Regions from separate parts of the Paenarthrobacter sp. CC6 genome, predicted to be linked through region 3. Evidence: riboswitches for the same ligand, from Rfam matches in the RefSeq annotation. Region 3 holds a riboswitch; each other region holds the start of a gene.
The links. A riboswitch is a leader RNA that binds a small molecule or an ion and turns the genes downstream of it on or off. The one in region 3 is predicted to bind thiamine pyrophosphate.
Positions count from the first base shown of each region.

Region 1: another riboswitch for thiamine pyrophosphate. It lies ahead of thiD (bifunctional hydroxymethylpyrimidine kinase/phosphomethylpyrimidine kinase); the one in region 3 lies ahead of PV760_RS08325 (ECF transporter S component).
Region 2: another riboswitch for thiamine pyrophosphate. It lies ahead of thiO (glycine oxidase ThiO); the one in region 3 lies ahead of PV760_RS08325 (ECF transporter S component).

Region 1 covers NZ_JARDAN010000006.1:364,151-366,409, forward strand. Annotated here, with positions in the region: gene thiD (bifunctional hydroxymethylpyrimidine kinase/phosphomethylpyrimidine kinase) at 1-858, opposite strand, end outside; TPP riboswitch at 849-947, opposite strand; gene PV760_RS06500 (Rne/Rng family ribonuclease) at 1,034-2,259, opposite strand, start outside.
Region 2 covers NZ_JARDAN010000008.1:316,628-318,886, reverse strand. Annotated here, with positions in the region: gene PV760_RS10140 (CGNR zinc finger domain-containing protein) at 1-223, shown strand, start outside; gene thiE (thiamine phosphate synthase) at 341-1,027, opposite strand; TPP riboswitch at 1,055-1,174, shown strand; gene thiO (glycine oxidase ThiO) at 1,167-2,259, shown strand, end outside.
Region 3 covers NZ_JARDAN010000007.1:308,596-310,854, reverse strand. Annotated here, with positions in the region: gene PV760_RS08330 (NUDIX hydrolase) at 1-638, opposite strand, end outside; TPP riboswitch at 936-1,072, shown strand; gene PV760_RS08325 (ECF transporter S component) at 1,149-1,769, shown strand; gene PV760_RS08320 (ABC transporter ATP-binding protein) at 1,769-2,259, shown strand, end outside.

The DNA.
Region 1 (2,259 bases), on a different contig from region 3:
GCGCTGGTGGTGGAAGTGGTCCACAGGCCCGTTGCCCCGGCCCACTTCCAGCTCCCCTGCGCTCCTCAGGGCCTGGAGCAGCCACGGTTTCGCTTCGCGCAGTGAGGCCTCCCAGTCGCCCGTGCGCGCCTGGACGGTAGCCAAGGCGGACGACAACGAGCATCCAGTGCCATGGCTGTTCCGGGTCGCAATCCTTGGACCTGCCACTTCGATGACGTCCTGCCGCAACAGCCCGCTGGTGTTGATCAAGGCATCGGGGCATTCCGAGCCGGCCAGATGACCGCCCTTGACCAAGACCGTGTTTCCGCACTCAGCTGCCAGTCGCTTGCCCTGCTCCAATGCCGATGCCCAATCAGCAGCCTCGGTTTCCCCCAGCAAAATGGCAAGCTCGGGCAGGTTCGGCGTGATCAGGTCCGCCAATGGAAGCAGGGAACGAAGGGCCTCCCCTGCGGATTCGGTCAGCAGGCGGTCACCGCTGGTGGCCACCATCACGGGATCAAGAACCACGACGGCGGGGCGCACCGATTCGAGCCAACTGCGCACCTCGTCAATAACAGCCGCGTCGCCGAGCATCCCGATCTTCACGGCGTCGATGACGATATCGGTACTGACGGCGTCCAGTTGCTGGCGCAGGAACTCCACGGGTGGTACGTGCACACCGCTGACACCCAGGGTGTTCTGGGCCGTCAAAGCCGTAATGGCAGCCATGCCATATCCACCGTGGGCGGCGATGCTCTTCAAATCAGCCTGGATTCCGGCTCCTCCGGACGGGTCGGAGCCCGCGATGCTAAGTACCCGGGGGGTTCGTCTGCGGTCCTCCGCCAGCGGATAAACAGCGGAAGATGACAATGCGGCCATGAGGACATCCCTTCGCCGGTGCTAACCGGACAGGTTCAACGGGTTTGGATCTCAGCCTGGCCCATCGCCTGGCACCCCGTGTCAGTCCCCCAGCCTAGCGCACCGGCAGACAGCAAAAGGCCCCGCAATTCCCGCTGGTAGCGGAACTGCGGGGCCTTGGTGCGGTCACAAACGGTTAGAGTTCGGAGGCCGGTACGCCGACGCCCAGGATGATGGGTTCGTCCGGGGCCGCTTTCCTGACCGGCTCCGCAGGCGCCTTGGACTCGTGCGCCGATCCCTTCGCGGCCGTAGCGGTCACGTCGTGGTGCTCAACAGTGGTCTCGTTGGCCGCGCCTTGGGCCCTGCTTGCACTGCGGTTCCGGCGGCTACGACGACCCCGCGATGCTGAGGGGGCTTCGTCTGCGGCCGGAGCCGGAGCTTCAGTCGTCGGGGTGTCCGCAGCCTTCGGGGCTTCGACAGCTTCCTTGGCTTTCCGGTCCTCAGGCGACGGTGCCGCGCCAAGGTGCGAGAAAGCTTCGGCCAGACGGTCCAGGCTCATGGCCGGCTGGGCTGCCTGCGGCTCATCGTGGTGTTCAACGAAAGGCAAGGCAACCTCTTCGCCGCCAAAACGCAGCACTGGAGTAGCCCGGCCTTCGCGGACAGCGGCGTCGTGTGCCGCGGCTTCCTGAGCCGTCGGGGCAGCGGAGACCGAACCGGCGTCGGGACCATGCTCCCCGGCCGCCCGGGTTTGCTCCTCTGCCTTGTGGAGCTCGTCATCGTGAAGGTGGGCGGCATGCGCGGCCGCTGCAATCGTCGCCAGTGCAGCCCGGGTTGCTTCGGCTTTTGCCTGACGGGCAGGGTCCTGGGCTTCCGGGTGTGCTGCCGGTGCCGCAACAGGGGCGGACGGCGTCGAATGGACCTGGGCCGGCGCTTCGACCGTTCCCTGGGCGCCGCCCTTGCCGCGGCGACGCTTGCGCTCGGTGCGGGCTGTGGACTGCTGTGCTTCGGTGTGCGGACGGTGCTGCTCGGCTGCCACGGTGTTGGCGCGGCGGTGCTCCACGGGCTCGTCATGCGTCACGACACCGCGGCCTGCGCAGTGCTCGCACTGCTCACCGAAGACTTCAAGGAGACCGGTGCCCATGCGCTTGCGGGTCATCTGGACAAGGCCCAGTGACGTTACTTCAGCAACCTGGTGCTTGGTACGGTCGCGGCCCAGGCACTCCACCATGCGGCGGAGAACGAGGTCGCGGTTGGATTCCAGGACCATGTCGATGAAGTCGATGACGATGATGCCGCCGATGTCACGCAGGCGAAGCTGGCGAACGACTTCCTCGGCAGCTTCAAGGTTGTTCTTGGTAACTGTCTCTTCCAGATTTCCACCACTGCCGGTGAACTTCCCCGTGTTGACGTCCACCACCGTCA
Region 2 (2,259 bases), on a different contig from region 3:
GACCCCGTCGGCCGGCCTGCCGGTCTCGCCGGCGGGAGCAGCGGTCGGGGCGCTTCTGCTCCACGGCTTGACCGGCTCGGGGCAGCGGCTCAGGACCTGCGCGTCGGAAGCGTGCAGGTGGGTGTTCTACGACAGTTCACGGTCCAGGACCCGGACCTGGTGCGACATGAACACGTGCGGGGCGCGGAGCAAGATGCGCCAGTACCGCGATCGGCTCACCTGAATCTGATCCGATCCGGTGGGTGGGCTGCGGCATCTGCAAGCCCCGACTCACCCCTGTCGCCACAACCTGCCGATACCCCGACGGTCTGCGTGCCTGGGACTGTTGTTTGGAGAACCGTTACGCGGCGGCGTCCAGGGCTTCGAGCAGCGACTTGGCTGCCGCCGTCGGATCTTCCGCCTCGGTAATGGCGCGAACGACGACGATACGGCTGGCGCCCGCAGCGAGCACCTGCTCGACATTGCCGAGATCGATTCCGCCGATCGCAAACCACGGCACCTCCACGGCGCCGCCGGTGGTCTCCTCCGCGCGCCTGATCGCTTCCGCGGCATATGTGACCAGGCCGGTTCCCACCGCTTCGCGGCCGGGTTTGGTGGGGGTCGCCCAGACGGGACCAACGCAGAAATAGTCCAGCCCAGGCTCGCCCGGCGAAGCCGTGATCGCGGCATTTACCTGCTCAGGCGTATGGGTGGAGAGACCAATCGAAGCGGGGCGGGGAAGGAACGTGCGGGCAATCTCCAGCGGGAGGTCCTTCTGGCCCACATGGAACACCGGAGCCCCGGAAACACTGGCAATATCGGCCCGGTCGTTGACCGCCCAGAGCCGCCCGTGCCGTTCTGCGACGCCACGCAGGATCGCCAGCAATTCCAATTCCTCGGCGGCTTCGATCGTCTTGTCACGGAGTTGGATGATGTCCACCCCGCCCTGGAACGCGGCGTCGGCAAAGTCTTCAAAATCGCCTTGGCGCTTGCGCGCATCAGTGCACAGGTAGAGGCGGGCGCTGGCGAGGGCAGAGTGCTGGGTCATGGAATCCACAGTAGTTCCTCTAAACTGGGCACGTACTGCGGGAGCCGTGACCTACGTCTTTATGACCGTCCGGCTGAGAGGGCTTCAGAGCCGACCGCTTGACCTGATCCGGCTAGTACCGGCGTAGGGAAGGAAACAGATGGCAGAAGCCATTCACGCGGATGTTGCCGTTATCGGCGGAGGCGTCATCGGACTGGGCATCGCCCACCAGGCTCGGAAGCTGGGCCGCTCCGTAGCACTCATCGATCCGGCGCCCGCCACCGGTGCGACATTTGCTGCTGCCGGAATGTTGGCGCCCGTGAGCGAGCTGCACTACCAGGAAGAAGACCTCCTGGAGCTCATGCTCGGGTCATCCCGGTTGTGGCCCTCGTTTGCCGGCGGCCTTCACCGGCCTGTGGAAGCTACCGGATACCGGACGACGCCGACCCTCGCCGTGGGTGCCGATGCCGCCGACCGCCGCGCGCTCGCGGACCTTCGCACTGTCCAGCTCGCGGCGGGCCTGGGGGTCGAACCGTTGCCGTTGCGGACCGCCAGGGAACGCGAACCGCTCCTTAGCCCGCAAATTTCCTGTGCCTTTGATATCCCCGCCGATCACCAGGTGGATCCCCGGAAGCTGGCGGAGTGCCTCATGGCAGGGCTGGCCGCGCATTCATCCGGCGATGGCACGTGGGTAGGCGGCGCCAGGGAAGGATTTGCCGTTGCAGAGTCCGCGCACGGCCTGTTGTGGGACGGGGACCAGGTAGCCGGAGTGGAGCTCGAATCCGGCAAATCCGTCGTGGCCGGCGAAACCGTGGTGGCCAACGGGCTGGGCGCCCCCGCGCTCGCCGGCCTTCCTGAGGGTCTTGAACTTCCGGTCAGGCCGGTCTACGGGGACATCCTCAGGCTTCGGGTCCCCGCGCACCTCCAACCGCTGCTCACTGCCACTGTTCGTGGCATGGTCCGCGGGGTGCCCGTTTACATCGTTCCCAGGGACGACGGAACCGTAGTCATCGGAGCTACCCAACGGGAGGACGGCTTGTCGGCGGCCTCCAACGCAGTCTCTGCCGGCGGGGTTTACCAGCTCCTTAGGGACGCCCAGGTACTGGTTCCCGCGGTGGCCGAACTTGAACTCCTGGAAGCAACTGCGCGCGCCAGGCCAGGGACTCCGGATAACGCTCCGTTGCTGGGCCGCGTAGCCGGTTCAAGCGGGGACATCGCGGGCATGATTGTGGCCACCGGGTTCTTCCGGCATG
Region 3 (2,259 bases):
GACCCGACCGGAGCCAGAACCGGGACGACCGGGTGCTCGGCGGACCACACTGCCTCTACGGAATCGAGGACAGCGATTTCCTTCAGCAGATAGTAGGTGGGTGGCATCAGCTTCAACTGCCCTGCGGCTTCCGCTTCCAGGATTCCGGACACCGGCATCCACAGCGACTGCCAAGCCTCCGTGGTTTGATGCCGGGGCTGCGCTTCCGGTGCAGGCTTGGCCACATAGAAGTAGGTGTCGAAGCGCTTGGGCATGTCTATGGGCGTGATCCAGTTGGCCCAGGGGCGCAGGTCTCCGGGCTCGATGCCCAGCCCGGCTTCTTCCTGGACTTCGCGGATTGCTGCCGTGAGCACCATTCCCGCGTTGCTCTCCGCCAACGCTGTGTCCGCCGAAATCGAACTCTGCGCCCAGGACAACGCATGGCTGCGCAACAGTTCCCCGGGGTAGTCCCAGCCGGACTGATCCACAGCGTCCACCCGGCCGCCCGGAAAGACCACCATTCCTGCCGCGAAGTCCATGGTGCTGACTCTGTGCTGGACAAATGCCTCAAGCCCCGAGGGGGAGTCGCGGAGCAGAATCACGCTGGCAGCGAGGCGTGGCTCGGCCACGGGTGCGTGGGAGCCTGGAAGATCCGTCATCAGGCCATTCTTGCAGGTGCGTTGTGGGGCCTGCTGTGCGTGTTTAGGCGCGGGGATGGGGTGCAGAGTGGGCCTCGCAACGCACCCTCGTTTGTTGTGGGGCCTGCTGTGCGTGTTTAGGCGCGGGGATGGGGCGCAGAGTGGGCCTCGCAATGCACTCCTGTTGTTGTGGGGCCTGGTGTGCGTGCTTAGGCGCGGGGATGGGGTGCAGAGTGGGCCTCGCAACAGGATTGTGACCGCGGCCCAGAGCCGGCCGTACGCGGAGGTGTAAACTGAACCCGCCCATCAGGGCAGATTTGATAACGACAGGGGAGCGCCGCCGTCGGACCTTGCAGCGATGCAGGAGACGCGAGGGCGCTGAGAGTGCGGACAGCCGCAGACCCTCGAACCTGATCCGGTTAGTACCGGCGCAAGGGAGTCGAGCTTCTCAGAGTGTCCGGAGCCGGACGGCGCAAGCCAGGCGGATTCCGGGGAGCACTTTCCCCTCCTGTAACCTCAGGAGGCAGAAAAATGACCACGGTAAACGTGAAGAAGACCAGTTATAGCTGGCGTGTTGTAGACATCGTGGTGGCGGCCCTCATCGCCATCGCCGGCGGCGTGATCTTCTGGGCCTGGTCCCAGGGCGCGGCACTGGTATCCATCCCCATGAATGCGGCATACCCGCCCCTGACCGGCCTGATCGCCGGTGGCTGGATGATCCCCGCAGTCCTGGGCATGCTCATTATCCGAAAGCCCGGCGCAGCTCTTTTCTGCGAGGCCGTCGCAGCCACGGGTGAGCTCATCATGGGTTCGCAGTACGGCACCACGGTGCTCATCTCCGGCGTCCTGCAGGGCCTTGGCGCCGAGCTGATCTTCGCCGCGTTCCGCTACAAGAAGTTCAACCTGCCCACCGCACTCCTCGCGGGCGCAGGCGCGGGCCTCTTCTGTGGCCTGAACGACTCCTTCCTGCCCTGGGGCTGGAATATCGCCTACGAGGCCATCGACAAGCTGACGTACATCACTTTCACCACCATCTCCGGTGCAGTGATCGCCGGCGGCCTGTCCTGGATCGCCACCCGCGGTCTGGCCACGACGGGTGTCCTGAGTTCCTTCGCGTCGCGGAAGGCCGCTTCGGAGCCAGTCTTCAACTGATGCCTGCCACACACAGCGGCACGGTCCGGCCTGCCGCCATCTCCGCCGAGGGGTGGGGATGGCGGCATGCCGGCCGGGCCCAGCCTGCCATCCAGGGCCTTGACCTCCGCATTGAACCGGGGGAACGCGTCCTGTTGCTGGGCCCTTCGGGGGCCGGCAAGTCCACGCTCCTGCACGCCCTCGCCGGGGTGCTGGGTGACGAGGAAGACGACTCTGATGAGACCGGTTCGCTGCTGATCGACGGCGTCACTTCCCGCGAGCAGCGTGGCCGCGCCGGGCTGATGCAGCAGGATCCCGAAACGCAGGTGGTTCTCTCCCGGGTGGGCGACGACGTCGCCTTCGGCGCCGAGAACCTTGCCGTGCCGCGCGAGGAGATCTGGTCCCGGGTGCATGAAGCGCTCGACGACGTCGGCTTGCGTACCGCATCAGGCGGCGGTTTGGCATTGGACCACCCGACGGCGGCACTTTCCGGGGGACAGAAGCAGCGCCT